4 regions of the Blastochloris tepida genome follow, and region 1 is predicted to be linked to each of the others. Evidence: predicted binding sites of a transcription regulator. Region 1 holds the regulator's gene; each other region holds the start of a gene.
The links. Region 1 encodes PhoB, which activates phosphate uptake and scavenging genes when phosphate is short. Its sites were predicted from a motif close to TGTCATNNANCTGTCAT; they were not measured.

Region 1 (4,733 bases):
ATAGCGCGACAGCACGCGCGCGGTGTCGGCGATGCTCTCGCCGCGGCCGAGCTGCATCTCGGCGCCGGTGAGCATGATGGTTTCGCCGCCGAGCTGGCGCATCGCCACGTCGAACGACACGCGGGTGCGGGTCGACGGCTTGTCGAAGATCATCGCCAGGATGCGGCCCTCGAACGGCCCCTTGGCGCGGGCACCGGCGGCGCGGGCGCGCTTCATCTCGACGCCGTGGTCGAGAATGCGGCGCAGCTCCGAGGCCGGAAGCTGGTCGAGATCGAGAAAATGCCGGGGGGCGCCGTTGCTGCTCATGCCGCGGCTCCCGCCTGCGGGGCGGCGGCAAGCCGCACGCACGCCCGGTCGATCGCGTCGATGGCGGCGGCAATCTCGGCCTCGCCGATGATCAAAGGCGGCAGGAGCCGCACGACATTGTCGCCGGCCGCCACCGTCAACAGCTTCTCGGCGCGCAATGCCGCCTGCATCTCGGTGTTGGGGACGGTCGGGCGCAGGCCGAGCAGCAGCCCTTCGCCGCGCACCTCGTCGATGATCGCGGGATGGCGGTCCTTCAACTCGGCGAGGCGCTGCTTGAGCCGCAGCGCGGTCTCGCGCACCTGCTCCAGGAAGCCGTCGGCCAGCACGATGTCGAGCACCGCATTGCCCACCGCCATGGCCAGCGGATTGCCCCCGAAGGTCGAGCCATGGGTGCCGGCGGTCATGCCGCGGGCGGCCTCGGACGTGGCGAGGCACGCCCCCATCGGGAAGCCGCCGCCGATGCCCTTGGCGATCGCCATGATGTCGGGGGTGATGCCGGCCCATTCGTGGGCGAACAGCTTGCCGGTGCGGCCGACGCCGGTCTGCACCTCGTCGAGCACCAGGAGCAGGCCGGTCTCGTCGCAGATCTGGCGCAGCGCCCGGAGCGTCTGCGGCGGCAGCGGCCGCACGCCGCCCTCGCCCTGGACCGGCTCGACCAGGATTCCGGCGGTGGCCGGGCCGATCGCCGCGCGCACGGCGTCGAGGTCGCCGAACGGCACCTGATCGAAGCCGTCGACCGGCGGGCCGAACCCATCGAGATATTTCTTCTGGCCGCCGGCGGCGATGGTGGCCAGCGTGCGGCCGTGGAACGCGCCCTCGAAGGTGATCAGCCGGTAGCGCTCCGGCTGGCCGCCGCTGGCGTGATACTTGCGGGCGGTCTTGATGGCGCACTCCAGCGCCTCGGCGCCGGAATTGGTGAAGAACACCAGATCGGCGAAGGTGGCCGCGACGAGGCGCGCAGCCAGCCGCTCACCTTCGGGAATGCGATAGAGATTGGAGACGTGCCACAGCCGCGACGCCTGCTCGGTGAGCGCCGCCACCAGATGCGGATGGGCGTGCCCGAGCGAGACGACGGCGACGCCGCTGCCGAAATCGAGATATCGCTGCCCGTCGAGCGCGGTCAGCCACGCACCCTCGCCGCGGGCGAAGGCGAGGTCTGCGCGGGCATAGGTCGGCAGCAGGGCGGACGGGGCGTTCGACGTCACGGGCTCGGCAGTCACGGGCACCTCTCCGACACGCTCGCGCCGGATGGGGCTTGATGCCGGAGCGCGAGGCGGAACGGGCAGAAAGAGGGCAGTAAACGAAACGTGCCGCCCCGCGGGGCGGCACATTCGCGCTAGATAGTACCCCCGAAGGGCCGTGTGTCAACCGCGCCACACTCATCGGGATTGTTGCGGTCCGGCGGGGCGTTTTTTGGGGAAAATGAGTCGCGAGTCCGGCAGACTCTTGTCGGCGAGTCAACGCATATGTAGCCTCTGCCTTGCCTGATACGACATCTCGTCTGCGGCGGCTGTTCCCCTGAGTGATGTGGCGCGTTTGGCCGAACCCCTATGGGCTCGGCAGGGGGAAGGATTCTGCCACAGGCGAGGTGACGCGACCCCGGACGAGAGGCTGACGACCATGTCGTGGAACGACGAGCGGATCGAACAACTCAAGAAGCTGTGGGCGGATGGCCTTTCGGCCAGCCAGATCGCGGCGGAACTTGGCGGGATCACCCGCAACGCGGTGATCGGAAAGGTCCACCGGCTCGGCCTGTCGGGCCGCGCCAAGACGGCTACGGCGGCCGCGCCGCGCTCGCGCAAGCAGCGCACCCCGGCGCCGGCGCCCCGGCAGAACGGCTTCGTCCGCGGCAATGTGGTGCTGGCGCCGCGGGTCGCCCCCGAGGAGGTTCCCGAGGTCGAGACGGAGCTGGCGACCGAGCCGGTCGAGAACGTCGTGCCCATCGGCCAGCGCTGCTCGATCCTCGAACTGAACGAGGCCACATGCCGCTGGCCGATCGGCGAGCCGGGAAGGCCCGACTTCTCCTATTGCGGCGGACGGGCGATCTCCGGCCTGCCCTATTGTTCCTTCCACGCGCGCATCGCCTACCAGCCGGTGGCCGACCGCCGGCGCGACCGGCGCGTGGGCTGATACGGTTTCCGGCCGATCAAGCCGGAAAACCGAATTCCGATCGCCGAAAAATCCTCATCGGTTCAAGGATTTTTCGGCGAGACCGTTGCCGGTATCCCGAAGGGATCAACCGGAAACCATATGACACCCGACGAAGTCCGGGATCGCCGCCCCCCTCGTTCGACAACGGGATTTTCGGCGATCGGACTTCGGATCGCAGGCGGATGGGATGAAGGCGGATCGGCCGGAAGCCGCATGAAGCCGGCCCCGAACCGGACCGCGCTTCACGAATTGCGGGCGAACAGCTCGTTGAAGGAATAGCCGGCGCCGCGCACCGTGCGGATCGGGTCCGGCTCGCGGCCGCGGTTGATCGCCTTGCGCAGCCGGCCGACATGAACGTCCACCGTGCGCTCGTCGATATAGACGTCGTGACCCCACACGCCGTCGAGCAGCTGCTCGCGGGTGAAGACGCGGCCGGGCGACTGCATCAGGAATTCCAGCAGGCGGAACTCGGTGGGGCCGAGATGAATCTCGCGGCCGGCGCGATGGACGCGGCGGGTTTCGCGATCGAGCTCCAGATCGCCATAGCGCAGGAGCATGGCGATGTGCTCCGGCTTGGCGCGGCGCAGCAATGCGCGGATGCGGGCGATCAGCTCCGGCACCGAGAACGGCTTGGTGATGTAGTCGTCGGCGCCGGTGGCGAGGCCGCGCACCCGCTCGGATTCCTCGCCGCGGGCGGTGAGCATGATCACCGGCAGGCGCTGCGTCTCCGGCCGTGCCCTGAGGCGCCGGCACAGCTCGATGCCGGACAGGCCCGGCAGCATCCAGTCGAGCAGCACGAGGTCGGGCAGCCGCTCGCGCAGCAGTGTCTCGGCCTCGTCGCCGCGGGCGACGGCATCGACCTCGTAGCCTTCAACTTCAAGATTGTAGCGCAGGAGGAGCGTCAGCGGCTCCTCGTCCTCGACGATGAGAATCTTGGTACCCATCGTCCGGGGACCATGCGGGGTGTGTTCGAGGGTCACGTCTCCACCGCCACTTGATTGGGACTGAGCGTGGTCGTGTCGGCCTTGGGCCGTTCGACCGGCAGCAGCTCCCCGGTGATCAGATAGTGGGCGGTCTCGGCGATGTTGGTCGCGTGGTCGCCGATCCGCTCGATGTTCTTGGCGCAGAACAGAAGGTGGGTGCAGAAGGTGATGTTGCGGGGATCCTCCATCATGTAGGTGAGGAGCTCCCGGAACAGCGAGGTGTAGAGGGCGTCGACCTCGTCGTCGCGCTTCCACACCTGCGTCGCCAGTTCGAGGTCGCGCCGCGAATAGGCGTCGAGCACGTCCTTGAGCTGGGCCAGCACCAGCGTAGACAGGTTGACGGCGCCGAACACCACCTTGAGCGGCGGGTATTCGCCATTCATCGCCACCACCCGCTTGGCGATGTTCTTGGCGAGATCGCCGATGCGCTCGATGTCGCTGGCGAGCCGCATCGCCGAGATGATCTCGCGCAGGTCCGAGGCCATCGGCTGGCGCTTGGCGATGGTCAGCACCGCCTTGTCCTCGACCTCGCGCTGCAGCAGGTCGAGCCGGCGGTCGGCGATGATCGCGGTCTGCGCCAGCGTGGTGTCGCGCTTGAGCAGGGACTGCATGGCGTCCGACAGCATCTTCTCGGCGAGGCCGCCCATTTCGGCGATGCGCTGGCGCAGCTCGATGAGTTCGGTGTCGTAGGCGCGCACGGTGTGGTCGGTGATCATGTTCGCTCGTTCCTCAGCCGAACCGGCCGGTGATGTAGTCGAGGGTGCGGCGGTCCTTCGGATTGGTGAAGATGCTGTCCGTGAGCCCGTCCTCGACCACCACGCCGAGATGGAAGAAGGCCGTGCGCTGCGACACGCGCGCCGCCTGCTGCATCGAATGCGTGACGATGATGATGGTGTAGTTCTCGCGCAGCTCGTCGATCAGTTCCTCGACCTTGGCGGTGGCGATCGGGTCGAGCGCCGAGCAGGGCTCGTCCATCAGGATCACTTCGGGCGACACCGCAATGGCGCGGGCAATGCACAGGCGCTGCTGCTGGCCGCCGGACAGGCCGGTGCCGGGGTCGTCGAGCCGGTCCTTGACCTCTTCGAACAGCCCCGCCTTCTGCAGCGAGCCGATGACGATCTCCTCCAGCTCGGCCTTGGTGCGGGCGAGCCCGTGGATGCGCGGACCATAGGCGACGTTCTCGAAGATCGACTTGGGGAACGGATTGGGCTTCTGGAACACCATGCCGACACGGGCGCGCAGGTGAACGACGTCGAGCGCCGGATCGTAGATGTCTTGGGAATCGATCTCGAT
Region 2 (4,733 bases), 1.3 Mb from region 1:
CGCGCAGGATCCGCTCGTCGAGGCTGTGACCGGGATCGAACAGCATGGTCAGCGAGGTGGCGAGGTCCATGCGCACCCACACCTGCAGCACGCTGCGCACCTCCACATGGTCGGCCGCGGCGCTGACCGGGCGCTTGTCGGCCTCCAGCACCTCGATGCCGACCTCGGCGCGATAGGGCAGGATGGCGCCGCGCCAGCGGCGCGGCCGGAACGCCGACAGCGGCGTCAGCGCCAGGAGCGGCGAGTCGAGCGGCAGGATCGGTCCGTGCGCCGACAGATTATAGGCGGTCGATCCCGCCGGGGTGGCGACCATGATGCCGTCGCAGATCAGCTCGGCGAGCCGAACCTTGCCGTCCACCGAGATGCGCAGCTTGGCCGCCTGATACGACTGGCGCAGCAGCGACACCTCATTGATGGCGTTGGCGGTCAGCACCCGGCCGGCGATGTCGTGCGCCGTCATCACCAGCGGGTGGATGAAGGTGGGCTCGGCGGCGGCGAGGCGGGCGTGGATGTCGTCCTCGACGAAATCGTTCATCAGGAAGCCGACCGAGCCGCAATGCATGCCATAGATCGGCGTCGCCTTGCCCATGAAGCGGTGCAGCGTCTGCAGCATCAGCCCGTCGCCGCCGAGCGCCACCACCACGTCGGCCTCGTCCGGGTTGCAGGTGCCGTAGCGCTTCTGAAAGCGCGACAGGGCGGCCTGGGCGTCGGACGCCTGGCTCGCGACAAAGGCAATCCTGTCGTAGCGTCGAGGTGTCTGAGGCATCGCAACGGCCGCGTCCGGCAGGTTCGCCGCAGCGGCGCCGGGGAGAGGGGTCCATGGATCAGGCGGCACTCGTCTATACGACGTGGCCTTCGGTTGTCGAGGCGGAAGCGGCCGGCGCGGCGCTGGTCGAGGCCGGGCTTGCGGCCTGCGTCAACATTCTGCCGGGCGTGCGCTCGGTCTATCGCTGGCAGGGCGCGGTCGAGCGGGCGACCGAGACGGTGATGATCGTCAAGACCCGCGCCGCCCGCACCGAGGCGGTGGCCACCGTCATCAAGGCCCGCCACCCCTATGACACGCCGGCCATCATGGTGGTGCCGGTGGCGGGCGGCGAGCCGGGCTATCTCGCCTGGATCGCCTCCGAAACGGCGGATTGATGCGGTTGCCGGTTGGTCAAGCCGACGCTTCCTCTCACCCCGCCCGCAGCGGCCACGCGGCGAGGATGCGGAAACGCTCGGCCGGGCTCGGCTGGACGAACACCGCCAGCGTCGAGACGGCGGTGAGCCGGTCGCCGCAGGCTTGCCGGTGGGCGGCCTGAAGCGCCGCACTCGCCGCCTCGGCCGCGTCCGGCGGCAGCCGGCCGGTCAGCGTCATGTGGAAGCGGAATTCCTCGAACACGAACGGATAGCCCCAGCGGTCGAGATATTCGACCTGCCGCGGCGACAGCCGCTCCGGCGCTCGGCGCGCGCGCTCGGCCGGCGTGAGCGGCCGGCGGAAACGGTCGAAGTCGCGCACGCAGGCGGCGGCGAGCGAATCGAGCGCGGCGCTCGGACCTTCCGGCACCAGCGCCACGAAGCCGGCGAGAATACGCACCGTGAGGCGAAGCTGCGGCACCGGGCGGGGGCCAGCCGCGAACGCCTCGGCCGCGGCCAGCAGGTCCTCGGCGCGCGTGCCCTCGGCCAGCGCGAACGGCGCCTTCAGCGTGGCGTGGAAGCCGTAGCGCCGCGGCTCGGCGGTGGCCTCCGCCCAGCCGGGCGCCAGCGCCGGGGCGGGCGGGCGGGCAGGGCACTCGGTCGCCGTCTCGGCATCCCAGCCGATGGCGGCGGAGCCGAACTCCCACAGCGGGCGGTCGGCGAGCGGGGCGAAATAGAGCGCGTAGCGGGCAGCCATGGCGGCGCTCTACGCCGCCGTCTCGTACTTGTCGAGAAACGCCTCGACGCCGAGCGCGCGGAAATCCGGCAAAGCGGCGTGCAGCCGCGCGTGGTCCCAGTCCCACCATGCGAGCCGCATCAGCCGCTCGGCGATCGCCTCGGGAAAGCGCTGCCGCAGCGGGCGAGCCGGATTGCCGGCGACGATGGTGTAGGGCGCGACATCCTTGGTGACGATGGCGCCCGCCGCCACCACCGCGCCGGTGCCGACCGAGCGGCCGGGCAGGATGACGGCGCCGTGGCCGATCCACACATCGTGGCCGAGCGTCACCGGGAAGCTGCGCCGCCACGCGAAGAACGCGTCCTCGTCCGCCTCGCCCTCGAAATAATAGGAGGCGCGATAGGTGAAGTGCGCCTGCGCCGCGCGCGTCATCGGGTGGTTGCCCGGATTGATCCGCACCATGGCGGCGATGGAGCAGAACTTGCCGGCGGTGGTGTAGGCCACCTCGCCATCGTCGACGATGTAGGAATAATCGTCGAGCGTGGTCTCCAGCAGCCGGGTGCGGGCGCCGACGGAGGTGTAGCGGCCGAGCCGGCTCGCGTTGAGCGTGGCGGTGGGATCGACCAGGGGCGTCTCGGACAGGCGTGTCATGGTGAACTCGCGTCACAAACGGGCCCGATGCCTGCCACGCCCGCATGACGGTTCGACGACAATCCGCGCCCCGACGCCGGCAAATCTTTGCGGCACGCCCGAATTTCGCTGACCACAGGCCGTCACGCGCCTGTCGCACGCCGCGACTACTGCTTGGACGACAAGAAGCGGCGCTGCGGAGGATGACGTGCTGGTGCTGGACGGCCTGTCGAAACGCTATGGCGACACCTTTGCCGTCGCCGATGTTTCGCTGGAGATTCCGGCTGGCGGCTTCGTCGGCATCATCGGCCGTTCGGGCGCCGGCAAGTCGACGCTGCTGCGCATGGTCAACCGCCTCGCCGAGCCAAGCGCCGGCCGCATTCTGGTCGATGGCCAGGACGTGACGCGGCTCTCCGGCCGGCGCCTTCACAGCTGGCGCGCCGACTGCGCGATGATCTTCCAGCAGTTCAATCTGGTCGGCCGGCTCGACGTGCTCACCAATGTTCTGCTCGGCCGGCTGCAGCGCACGCCCGGCTGGCGCTCGCTTCTCAAGCTATGGACGCATGAGGAGAAGGCGATCGCGCTCTCCGCGCTCGACCAGTTCGACATTGCCCAGGTCGCGGCGCAGCGCGCCGACTCGCTCTCCGGCGGCCAGCAGCAGCGCGTCGCCATCGCCCGCGCGCTGGTGCAGGAGCCGCGCATCATCCTGGCCGACGAGCCGATCGCCTCGCTCGATCCGCGCAACACCAAGACGGTGATGGATGCGCTCCTGCGCATCAACAAGCACTACGGCATCACCGTGCTGTGCAATCTGCACTCGCTCGACATCGCCCGCCTCTATTGCGACCGGCTGGTCGGCATGGCGGCGGGCCGCGTGGTGTTCGACGGCGCGCCCGAGGCGCTGACCGATCACGTCGCCCGCGACCTCTACGGCCTGGAGGCCGGCGAGGTGATGGATGCGGGGCCCGCCCCCGACACGCTGCCGGCGGCGCTGCCGCAGCCGGCGCTGGCCTGAGTTCTTCGTTCTCCCCTGCGTTCCCGAATTCGCTTCGACAGGAGGCCTCAATGCTCAACCGACGTACGCTCATTCTCGCCGGCGCGGCGCTGGCCGTCACGGCCAACACCGCGCTCGCCCAGGACTGGAAGGCGAAGTACCCCGAGCTGGTCTTCGCGCTGATACCTGAGGAGAATGCCTCCGGCGTCACCAATCGTTGGACGCCGTTCGCCGAGTATCTCTCGAAGGAGCTCGGCACCAAGGTCACGCTGCGCCTCGCCAACGACTATGCTGCGATCATCGAGGGCCAGCGCGCCGGCAACATCCACATCGCCTATTACGGCCCGGCCTCCTATGCCCGCGCCGCGATGACCGGCGTGAAGACCGAGCCTTTCGCCATCGAGGTCAACCAGGACGGCACCAAGGGCTATCACTCGGTGCTCTATGTGAAGAAGGACTCGCCCTATCAGAAGGTCGAGGATCTGAAGGGCAAGAACCTCGGCCTCGTCGATGCCAATTCCACGTCCGGCAACAACGTGCCGCGTTTCGCCCTCAACAAGATGGGCATCGACCCCGAGAAGTTCTTCGACAAGGTGGTCTACACCGGCAGCCACGAGAACGCGGTGATCGCGCTGCAGCAGGGCACGGTGGACGTCGCCGCCAACTGGTGGAACGACGAGAACGAATCCAGCCTGCGCCGCATGGAGCGCAAGGGCATGGCGAAGTATGACGACTATCGCATCATCTTCGTCTCCGACCTGATCGTGAACTCGCCCTTCGCCTATCTGACCGACCTGCCGGACGATCTGAAGGCGAAGATCCGCGATGCGTTCTTCAAGTACGCCGCCGACAAGGAGGCGTTCGACAAGATCTATGAGGGCAAGCGCCAGCCCTGGCAGCCGGTCGAGCACTCGGCGTATTTGCCAATCATCGAGCTGAACAAGTTCGTCGACGAGCTGCGCAAGCAGAAGCGGTCCTGATCCTCGCCGCACCCTGCCTGGCGGCGGTCCGGATGCCCGGGCCGCCGCTGACGCGTGCGGACAGGAGTGGCAGAGCTTCGCTCGCCGCGCAGAGACCACGTCCTTCCCTCTCCCCTTGCGGGAGAGGGTGCCGAGCGATCTTTGGATCGCGAGGCGGGTGAGGGGTGAATCTTCAGGCGCGCGCCTGCATTTACCCCTCACCCGGCTCGACCTCGCATTCGCTCGGTCTCGCCACCCTCTCCCGCAAGGGGAGAGGGAAGATAGAGGCCGAGCGGCT
Region 3 (4,733 bases), 1.3 Mb from region 1:
GCGGCTGCGCCATGCGCTGCTCGGTCTGGAGCGCGCATGATGGCCGAGCGTCCGCGGCTCAGCGCCGACCCCCGCGCGGCAGCGGCACGCCACCCGGCGCTGTTCCAAAGGGTGACGCGGGCGCGTATCGCCACGGTGCTGGTGATCATCGCCATGCTGGCGCTGTTCGCGCTCGGCATCGTGATGCTGGAGTTCGATGCCCGCCGGTTCTTCCAGGGCCTGTTCAGGCTCGGCGAGTTCGTGGTGTTCATGGTGCCGCCCTCCACCGGGAATTGGGCGACTTTCCTGATCTATCTGCACGCGCTGGCCGAGACGGTGGCGATCGCGCTGCTCGGCACGCTGCTTGCCGCGGTGCCGGCGATCGTGTTCGGCTTCCTGGCGGCGAAGAACGTGGTGCCGCAATTCTTGATCCATTTCCTGTCGCGCCGCGTGCTCGACACCGTTCGCGGCGTCGACGAGCTGATCTGGGCGCTGATCTGGGTCAATGTGGTGGGACTCGGCCCGTTCGCCGGCATCCTGGCGGTGGCCTCGGCCAATTTCGGCGCGTTCGGCAAGCTGTTCTCGGAGGCGATCGAGGCCGCCGATCCGAAGCCCGTCGAAGGCGTGGTGTCGGCCGGCGGCGGCCGGTTGGCGGCGGTGCGCTTCGGCCTGTGGCCGCAGGTGGCTCCGGTGATCGCGAGCCAGGTGCTGTACTATTTCGAGTCCAATACGCGCTCGGCCACCATCATCGGCATTGTCGGCGCCGGCGGCATCGGCCTGCATCTCGCCGAGCAGATCCGCACGCTGGAATTCCAGCACGTGTCGGCGCTGGTGCTGATGATCCTCGCCACCGTCGCGGTGATCGACTGGCTGTCGACCATGCTGCGCTTCTCGATCATCGGCCGCCGCGAGACGGTGGGGTAAACGGTGTCGTCCCGGGCAAGGGCCGCAGGCCCGCGCCCCGGGACCGTTTGCAGGAAATGGTGTCTTTTCTTGCGGACGATCCCGGGTCTTATCTCCGCCCGGGATGACAGCCTGGCTCTCGCGTGACGCATCCAGCCGCTCACCGCCGCGGCTGCATCGGCCGGCACAGATCGTTGTCGAAATTCAGCGAATAGTAGGTGCGGGCGTCGTAGAGCCATTTCTCGCAGGCGGCGCGGCTGGAGAAGCACGAGCGTTGGAACCGCGTCTCGACCGAGCCCCACATGTCCTCGTGCTGGCCGCGAATGGTGCCGACCCACACGGTACCGTGCGTTCGCGCCATCACCTGACGGCAGTCGGGCCCGAAGGGCGGCGCCTGGGCGACGGCCGGCTGCGCCGCCAACGCCGCCACGACAAAGGCTGCGCCGAACGTCAGACTGCGAAGGGTCGTCATGTGGTCCTCCCGCTCCGCAGCCCCTTCGTTCGCTCAGGACGCTCCGGCGGCAAGCCGGCGCGGGGTTGACGGCAGCAACGCGCCGCCGGGCGGAGAGGTTCCGGGCGGCTGGGCCTCAGCTGTTCACGACGAGGTGCACGCGGTCGGCGGCGAAGCGCGTGCGCTGCACCTGGATCGGCCGGCCGTCGGCGTCGGCGTTCAGCGCCTCGACCACCAGCACCACGCGGCCGGTCGGCAGCTCCAGCAGCTCCTGCTCGGCCGGATCGGCGAGGCGGGCGGAGATCGCCGTTTCCAGCCGCGCATAATCGGCGATGCCGTGGGCGGCAAAGGCGCGGCTGACCGAGCCGGTGCGCTGCAGCTCGGCCTCGAGCCCGGCGAAGCGTGCGGCCTCGAACCACGAGGTCGACCGCGACAGCGGCACGCCATTGGCGCTCGACACCATCTCGATGCGCAGCAGCGGCGTGCGCGCTGGCAGGCCGAGGCGGCGGGTCGGCTCGGCATCGACCACGGTGGCGACGCCGAGCAGCCGGCCGCGCGGCGCCCGTCCGGCGGCCATCACATTCTCGGAGAACCGCACGCGCCGGCCGATCGGGTAGGGCAGCGGCGCCTCCTCGACGAAGCTGCCGCGACCCTTCACCGAGCGCACCAGACCCTTCTCGGCCAGCACCGCGAGCGACCGGCGCACGGTGTGGCGGTTGACGCCGAAGCGTTCGGTCAGCTCGCTCTCGGAGGGAAGCAGGCTGCCCGGCGGATAGGCGCCGGTGGTGATCTCGCACTCGATGCGCTCGGCGATCTGCCGCCACAGCGAGACGCCGGAGCCGCGGTCGACAGGGGGGCGGTCAAGATCGATCGGCACGGCCATGTCACCGAAGGTTCATTGGACGGCGGGCAAACTTGTCTACATCAGTAGACAGGTGGTTCGCATTAGTAGACAAGAACGCGCGCTTGTCCAGTAGCGCCAGATCGATGCCGGTGTGATGACAAGGGACGAGACTGCCGATCGCCGCGCCGCCATGGCGCTCCTCGCTGCCGCCGAGGCCGGCGAGCTTGAGGCCGCCTGGGCGGCATGGCCGGGCAAGCCCGCGGTGGCGGACCTGCGCAAGGCCGCCTGCGGGCTGGTGATGGTGCGTGGCCGCATCGGCGGCGACGGCGCGCCGTTCAATCTCGGCGAGGCGACGGTGACGCGGGCGGCGGTGCGGCTCGCGTCCGGCCATGTCGGCCACGCCTATCTGCTCGGCCGCGCGCCGGAGCGGGCGCGGCTCGCCGCCATCTTCGATGCGCTGTGGCAGGACGCGGCAACACGCCCGCGCGTCGAGGCCGAATTGCTCGTGCCGGTACGCGCACGGCTGGCGGCGCAGGCGACAAAGGCGGCCGCCGAGGCGGCGGCCACCCGCGTCGAGTTCTTCACCGTCACCCGCGGCGACAATCAGGAGGCCGCGTCATGAGCGATGGCACGGTGACTCTCGCGTCGGTGGCGCTGGCGCCCGGCTTTGCCGATCCGGTGTTCGATGCCCAGCGCACATTCCGCACGGTGATGGCGGCGATGGCCCGGCCCGGCCGCATCGAGGCGCTGGCGAGCGAGCTTGCGCCACCCGCGCCGATGACCCCGGCCTTGGCCGCGCTGGCGCTGACGCTCGCCGATCAGGACACGCCGGTTTGGCTCGATCAGCCCTTGGCGGCATCGCCCGACATTGCTGCGTTCCTGCGCTTTCATGCCGGCGCGCCGATCGTCGCCGATCCGGCGGAGGCCGCGTTCGCGCTTGTGTCCGATTCCCGCGCCATGCCGCCGTTCGACGCGTTCGCGCAAGGCTCGGACGCCTATCCCGACCGCTCGGCGACGCTGCTGGTGCAGGTCGAGCGTTTCGCCGGCCCGCCGCTCACCCTGGCCGGTCCCGGCCTCGAAGGCACCGCGGACTTCGCGGCCTCGCCGCTGCCGGCCGATTTCGCCGAACGGCTCACGGCCAACCAGGCGATGTTCCCGCGCGGGGTCGATCTCGTGCTGTGCACGGCCGACCGGATCATGGCGCTGCCGCGCTCGGTGCGACTGGTGGAGGCGGCCTGATGTATGTCACGGTCAAGGGCGGCGAGGCCGCCATCCGGAATGCCCACCGGCTGATGGCGCATGAGCGGCGCGGCGATCCGGACGTGCCGGAAGTGTCGGCGGCGCAGATCGAGGGTCAGCTTGCGCTCGCCGTCGATCGGGTGATGACCGAGGGCTCGCTCTATGACCGCGGCCTTGCGGCGCTGGCGATCAAGCAGGCGCGCGGCGATCTGGTCGAGGCGATCTTCCTGGTGCGTGCTTTCCGCGCCACGCTGCCGCGCCTCGGTGCCACCGAGCCGCTCGACACGTCCGCCATGGCCATCCGCCGCCGCATCTCGGCGACCTTCAAGGATCTGCCGGGCGGGCAGATCCTCGGGCCGACCTTCGACTACACCCATCGGCTGATCGACGGCGCGCTCGACGGCTTCGCGCCGCCCGAACCGGCGTTGGGCGAGCCGCGCGAGGAGGCGGTGCCGCGCGTCACCGATCTCCTGGGCGAGCAGGGCCTGATCGAGCCGTCGCCGCGCGACGATGGCGTCGAGCCCGGCGACCTCACCCGCGAGCCGCTGGCCTTTCCGATCGGCCGCGATCTGCGGCTTCAGGCGCTGGCGCGCGGCGACGAGGGCTTCCTGCTGGCGCTGGGCTATTCCACCCAACGCGGCTTCGCCCGCAGCCATCCGTTCGCCGGTGAGATCCGCATGGGCGAGGTCGAGGTCGAGATCTTCGTCGAGGAATTGGGCTTCGCCGTCACGCTCGGCACCATCACCGTCACCGAATGCCAGATGGTCAACCAGTTCAAGGGCGCGGGCGACGCGCCGCCGCAATTCACCCGCGGCTACGGCCTCACTTTCGGCCATTGCGAAAGGAAGGCGATGGCGATGGCGCTGGTCGATCGCGCGCTGCGCGCCGCCGAACTAAGCGAGGAGGTGAGCGCGCCGGCCCAGGACGAGGAATTCGTCATCATGCATTCCGACAATGTCGAGGCCACCGGCTTTGTCGAGCACCTCAAGCTGCCGCATTATGTCGATTTCCAGTCGGAACTCGATCTGCTGCGCCGCCTGCGCGCGGAATGGGATGCCGCCGCGCTGAAGGAGGCCGCGCAATGAGCGAGCCGAACACCACCGAAGGCGCCGCCTACAATTTCGCCTATCTCGACGAGCACACCAAGCGCTCGATCCGCCGCGCCATTCTCAAGGCCATCGCCATTCCCGGCTATCAGGTGCCGTTCGCCAGCCGCGAGATGCCGATGCCGCGCGGCTGGGGCACCGGCGGCGTGCAGGTCACCGCCGCCATCATCGGCCCGGACGACGTGCTGAAGGTGATCGACCAGGGCGCCGA
Region 4 (4,733 bases), 1.1 Mb from region 1:
CCGATCGGCCCGCCGTCCTTCCTGGTAATCGCCACCACCGCGGGACGCGGCGGCACGCCGTCCTTGAAGTCGGGCCAGCGGGTGGCCGGGGCCTCGTAGGTCGCCTTGGCCTCGTCGCCCGGGTGCTGGACGGCGACGAAGAAAGTGGTGTTGTCGGGCGTGAAGCACGGCCCGCACATCTCGGCGCCGCGCGGGGTGCGGTAGAAATGGCGGGTCACCGCCCGGCCCGGCCCCTCGACATCGGCCGCCCACACGCCGTCGGCGATGCCGAATTTCGGCGCGCCGTCGGTCGAGATCCAGATCCGGCCCTGCTTGTCGAAGGCCATGTTGTCGGGGCACGACAGCCAGCCGTTCTCGCCGACCTCGCCGCCATAGCGGGCGCCGTCCTTGTCATTGGCCGGGTTGCCGGCGAGCAGGAAGATGTTCCAGGTGTAATTGGTGGCGGCGTGGTCGCGCCGGCCGCGCTCGCCGGGCGGCACCATCTCGATGATGTGGCCATGGGCGTTGCGGGCGCGCGGATTGGCGGCATCCTGCCGGTCGTCCTTGCGCTTGGTGTTGTTGGTGAGGTTCATGAACACCGTGCCGGTGACCGGGTTGGGCTCGACGTCCTCAGGCCGATCCATCGGCGTGGCGCCGACGAGGTCGGCGGCACGGCGGGTCTCGATCAGCACGTCGGCCTGGCTGTTGAAGCCGTTGGCCGGGGTCAGCGGCCCCTCGCCGAACACCAGCGGCAGCCAAGTGAGCCCGCCATCGGCATCGAACCGGCCGACATAGAGCGTTCCGGCATCGAGCAGGTCGGCATTCGCCGCGGGGTTGGCGAGATCGACCTTGCCCGCGGTGATGAACCTGTAGACGTACTCGAACGCCTCGTCGTCGCCGGAATAGATCACCAGCCGGCCGTCGCCATTGAGAATCGTGGTCGCCGCCTCGTGCTTGAAGCGGCCGAGCGCGGTGCGCTTCTTCGGCACGGATTTGGGGTCGTAGGGGTCGAACTCGACCATCCAGCCGAAGCGGTTGGGCTCGTTCGGCTCCTTCGCCACGTCGAAGCGGTCGTGGAAACGCGCCCAGTCATAGGCCGGGCGCTCGGTGATGCCCATGCGCTTGTAGTTGGCGGCTTCCGGACCGGCATCGGCGCTGCCGCGGAAATACTGGTGGAAGTTCTCCTCGGCGACCAGCACCGTGCCCCACGGCGTCTCGCCGCCGGCGCAGTTGTTGAGCGTGCCGATCACCTTGGTGCCGGTGGGGTCGGCCTTGGTCTTCAGCCGGCCGTGGCCGGCGGCCGGGCCGGTGACGACGAACTCGCTGGCCAGCGCGGTGAGCCGCCGGTTGTAGGGGCTCGATTCGACCACCTGCCAGCGGCCGCCCTCGCGCTTGATCTCGACGACGCTCACGCCATGGGCGGCCAGCTCGACGTCGATCATCTCGAGCGTCTGCCTGTCGAGATCCTCCGGGCCGATGCCGGGGAACATCAGCTGGCGGTCGGTATATTCGTGGTTGACGGTGAGCAGGCCGTGGTCGGAGTTCTTCGATCCGCGCGGCAGCGGGAAATAGCCGACGAAATCGTTGTTGTAGCCGAACTGCTTCGCCTGGGCGGCGGCGGTGAGGTTTCTCGGCTCGAACGGCGGCGCATCAGCCAGCACCTTGTCGCCCCAGCGGATCAGCACCTGTGCGTCATAGCCGTCGGCGACGTGGTGGTTCTCGTCATAGCCGTGGGCGAGTTCGGGGAATGTCAGCGAGGATGCGGCCGGCGCCGGGGCAGCCGGGGCCGCTGCCGCAGGATTTGCCGCCGCCGGGCGCGGCGACAGCGCAGCCCCCGCCCCGCCGAGCATGGCCGCTGCCAGCGCGCCCGACATGCCTTTCAGCGCGGTCCGCCGCTCGCAGCGCAAAGCGATGAGGTCGCCGATCGAGGGCGCGCGCGAGGGGTTGACCCCGCGGTTCTCGCTGGCGTCGGCCTCGACCGCGCTCCGCGCCGCAAGCAGCGCGCAGAACGGTTCGCGCTCGCTGGTGTTGACGCCGATGGATTCGCGGGCATCCGCGGCGCGGGCGGACGCGCCCTCTCGATTGGTCATGGTCTGTCCCTCCCCCACCGACTCGCAAGGCGGCGGCAGAGTCCGCACACACCATGAAGGTCTCATGACAGAGGGCCGGTCCCAGCATGTCATCCGGTTTCCGGCAGACCCAGCCGGAAACCCGATCAATGGGGATGCGCGTGGCCGTGGCCGGCGAGCGCGCCGAGATCGTCTCCGGTTCGAACCTCGCGCCACGCTTGCCGCAGGATCTGCAGCGACGAGGTGAGGAACAGGCCGGCCATCGCCGCCGCGACGATCAGGTCCGGCCATGCCGTGGTGGTGCCCCACACGCTGGCCGCCGCCGCCATCACCGCGACATTGCCGATGGCGTCGTTGCGCGAGCACAGCCACACCGAGCGCACATTGGCGTCGCCGTCCTTGTAGCGCATCAGCAGCAGCACGCTGGCGAGGTTGGCGGCGAGCGCCATGAGCCCGACCACCCCCATCACGTCCGCCCGCGGCACGCCGAGATAGAGAAGCTGATAGGCGGTCGAGCCCAGCACCCACAGCCCCATCAGCGACAGGCTCATGCCCTTGACCAGGGCCGCCGTCGCCCGGACCCGGAGCGACATGCCGATTACGGCAAGGCTCATGCCGTAGGTCAGCGTGTCGCCGAGGAAATCCAGCGCGTCGGCCTGCAGCGCCTGCGATCCGGCAGCCCGGCCGGCGGCCAGCTCGGTGACGAACATCGCGCCGTTGAGAGCGATCACCGTCCACAGCACGCGCCGGTAGCGGGGATCCATCCCGTCGAACACCGGATTGCCGTGGCAGCCGCAGGCACCGCCGGAACATGCCGCAGCGGACGGGGCGGCTGCGATCGTATGCACCGCCGCGGTCCGGACCCCATCCTCGCACCCATCACACATCGTCGAGCCCTTCTTTCGTGTGTCAGCGTGCGACGCTACAGTCTCCAGTCACTAGAGGATCAAGGGGCAAGTGCATGGGTTCCCTGTCGATCGGCGACCTGTCGCGCAAGGCCGGCGTGAAGGTGCCGACCATCCGGTTCTATGAGGAGATCGGCCTTCTGCCGCCGCCCGCGCGCACGGCCAGCAACCGGCGCGTCTATGACGCCGAGGCCGTGAAGCGGCTCAGCTTCATCCGCCATGCCCGCGAACTGGGGTTCGAGGTCGAGGCCATCCGCGCCCTGCTGCGCCTCAGCAGCGAGCCGCAGGCGCCGTGCGCGGAGGCCGACCGCATCGCCCGCCGCCACCTCGCCGAGGTCGAGGATCGAATTGCCCGCCTCACCGCGCTGCGCGCCGAGCTAGAGCGCATGGTGGCTGAGTGCGGCCACGGCCGGGTGTGCGACTGCCGGGTGATCGAGGTGCTGGCCGATCACCGGCTGTGCCACCACGACCACCATTGATGCGGTGCTGCGGCCCTGAAGGCCGGAAAGCAGGTCATGCGGTTTCCGGCATCCCGAAGGGATAAACCGGAAACCCTATCAGCCCCGGCGGCCCTGGCAGGCGTCCCAGGCGGCGTTGGCGCGCTCGCGAATGCCCTCGGGCATCTGGTCGCTGGCGTCGAAGGCGGCGATGTCGTCCGGCGAGAAGGTCTTGGCGACGGTCTTCGACCAGCAGCCGCAGCGCGCCGGCGCCGTCTCGTCCGGCTTGTCGCCCTCGGCCGAGCGGTACATGCAGACGTCCTGCAGGCGCAGGCGCACCTGCTCGGCCGTGCGAATGCCGCCGTCCGGCGGCGGCGGCACGACATAAAGCGGGTTCGGCCGCGGCTCGGGCTGGCCGAACAGCGGCCTCTGGCTCACGGCCTGCGGCGGCGCCTTCGGTCCGCCCGGCTGGACCCGGCTCTGCTGAGCCGGCTGGAATGCCCCCTCCTCCGGCGGCACGCCACCCGCCAGGGCGGCGGCGGGCGCGAGACAGAGAACGACGAGGGCGGTGCGCGCGAGCGCAATCATGGTCTTTCATCCCAACAGACGTGTCGCCGGCGCGATCAGAGTTCCTCGATGACGTCCGGGCGCCGCCGGCGGCGCGCCAGAACCCAGCCGATGGCCAGAACCAGCAGCGCGCCCGAGGCGGCGACCGTCAGTTCCAGCAGATGGGGAAGCCTGGAGCCATAGAGGTCGATGATCAGCGGCTCGCTCACCACGATCTCGCCCGCCACCCAGCCGAGCAGCGCCGCGCCGGCCCAGATCATCACCGGGTAGCGCTCCAGGAGACGCATCAGCATGGCGCTGCCGGCGACGATCAGCGGAATGCTGACGATGAGGCCGAACACGATCAGGATCAGTTCGCCGCGCGCCACCGCGGCGATGGCGATGACATTGTCGAGGCTCATCACCGCATCGGCGATGGCGATGATGCGCACCGCCCGCCACAGGCTGTCGGCCGGGGCGAGTTCGCCTTCCGCATGGCTCTCGGCCGGAACCACCAGCTTGACCGCGACCCACACCAGGAGGGCAGCGCCGACCAGCTTGAGATAGGGCAGGCTCATCAGTTCGGTGACGACACCGGCGAACGCGATGCGCAGCGCCACCGCCGTTCCCGCGCCCAGGATCATGCCCCACAGGCGCTGCTGCGGCGGCAGATGGCGGCAGGCGAGCGCGATGACCACCGCATTGTCGCCCGACAGCAGGATGTCGACCCAGATGATCTGGAGAGCGGCGAGCCAGAATGCTGGCTGATCGAGGGACATTGGGGGATAGTCTCTTCG

Region 2: the regulator PhoB is predicted to act here: its motif matches at 2,548-2,564, upstream of phnC (phosphonate ABC transporter ATP-binding protein).
Region 3: the regulator PhoB is predicted to act here: its motif matches at 2,216-2,232, upstream of phnF (phosphonate metabolism transcriptional regulator PhnF).
Region 4: the regulator PhoB is predicted to act here: its motif matches at 2,123-2,139, upstream of BLTE_RS09735 (PhoX family protein).

What each region holds. Positions count from the first base shown of each region.
Region 1 is NZ_AP018907.1:3,226,481-3,231,213, forward strand. It holds gene argF (ornithine carbamoyltransferase) at 1-306, opposite strand, end outside; gene BLTE_RS14620 (aspartate aminotransferase family protein) at 303-1,526, opposite strand; gene BLTE_RS14625 (GcrA family cell cycle regulator) at 1,918-2,436, shown strand; gene phoB (phosphate regulon transcriptional regulator PhoB) at 2,700-3,401, opposite strand; gene phoU (phosphate signaling complex protein PhoU) at 3,434-4,153, opposite strand; gene pstB (phosphate ABC transporter ATP-binding protein PstB) at 4,170-4,733, opposite strand, start outside.
Region 2 is NZ_AP018907.1:1,887,892-1,892,624, reverse strand. It holds gene BLTE_RS08670 (NAD kinase) at 1-766, opposite strand, end outside; gene cutA (divalent-cation tolerance protein CutA) at 820-1,140, shown strand; gene BLTE_RS08660 (DUF1045 domain-containing protein) at 1,175-1,873, opposite strand; gene BLTE_RS08655 (LbetaH domain-containing protein) at 1,883-2,503, opposite strand; gene phnC (phosphonate ABC transporter ATP-binding protein) at 2,691-3,497, shown strand; gene phnD (phosphonate ABC transporter substrate-binding protein) at 3,548-4,456, shown strand.
Region 3 is NZ_AP018907.1:1,882,295-1,887,027, reverse strand. It holds gene phnE (phosphonate ABC transporter, permease protein PhnE) at 1-40, shown strand, start outside; gene phnE (phosphonate ABC transporter, permease protein PhnE) at 37-903, shown strand; gene BLTE_RS08630 (hypothetical protein) at 1,043-1,354, opposite strand; gene phnF (phosphonate metabolism transcriptional regulator PhnF) at 1,470-2,210, opposite strand; gene phnG (phosphonate C-P lyase system protein PhnG) at 2,332-2,799, shown strand; gene phnH (phosphonate C-P lyase system protein PhnH) at 2,796-3,416, shown strand; gene BLTE_RS08610 (carbon-phosphorus lyase complex subunit) at 3,416-4,501, shown strand; gene BLTE_RS08605 (alpha-D-ribose 1-methylphosphonate 5-phosphate C-P-lyase PhnJ) at 4,498-4,733, shown strand, end outside.
Region 4 is NZ_AP018907.1:2,116,090-2,120,822, forward strand. It holds gene BLTE_RS09735 (PhoX family protein) at 1-2,069, opposite strand, end outside; gene BLTE_RS09740 (cation efflux transmembrane domain-containing protein) at 2,195-2,812, opposite strand; gene BLTE_RS09745 (MerR family transcriptional regulator) at 3,010-3,432, shown strand; gene BLTE_RS09750 (hypothetical protein) at 3,511-3,978, opposite strand; gene BLTE_RS09755 (TerC family protein) at 4,014-4,715, opposite strand.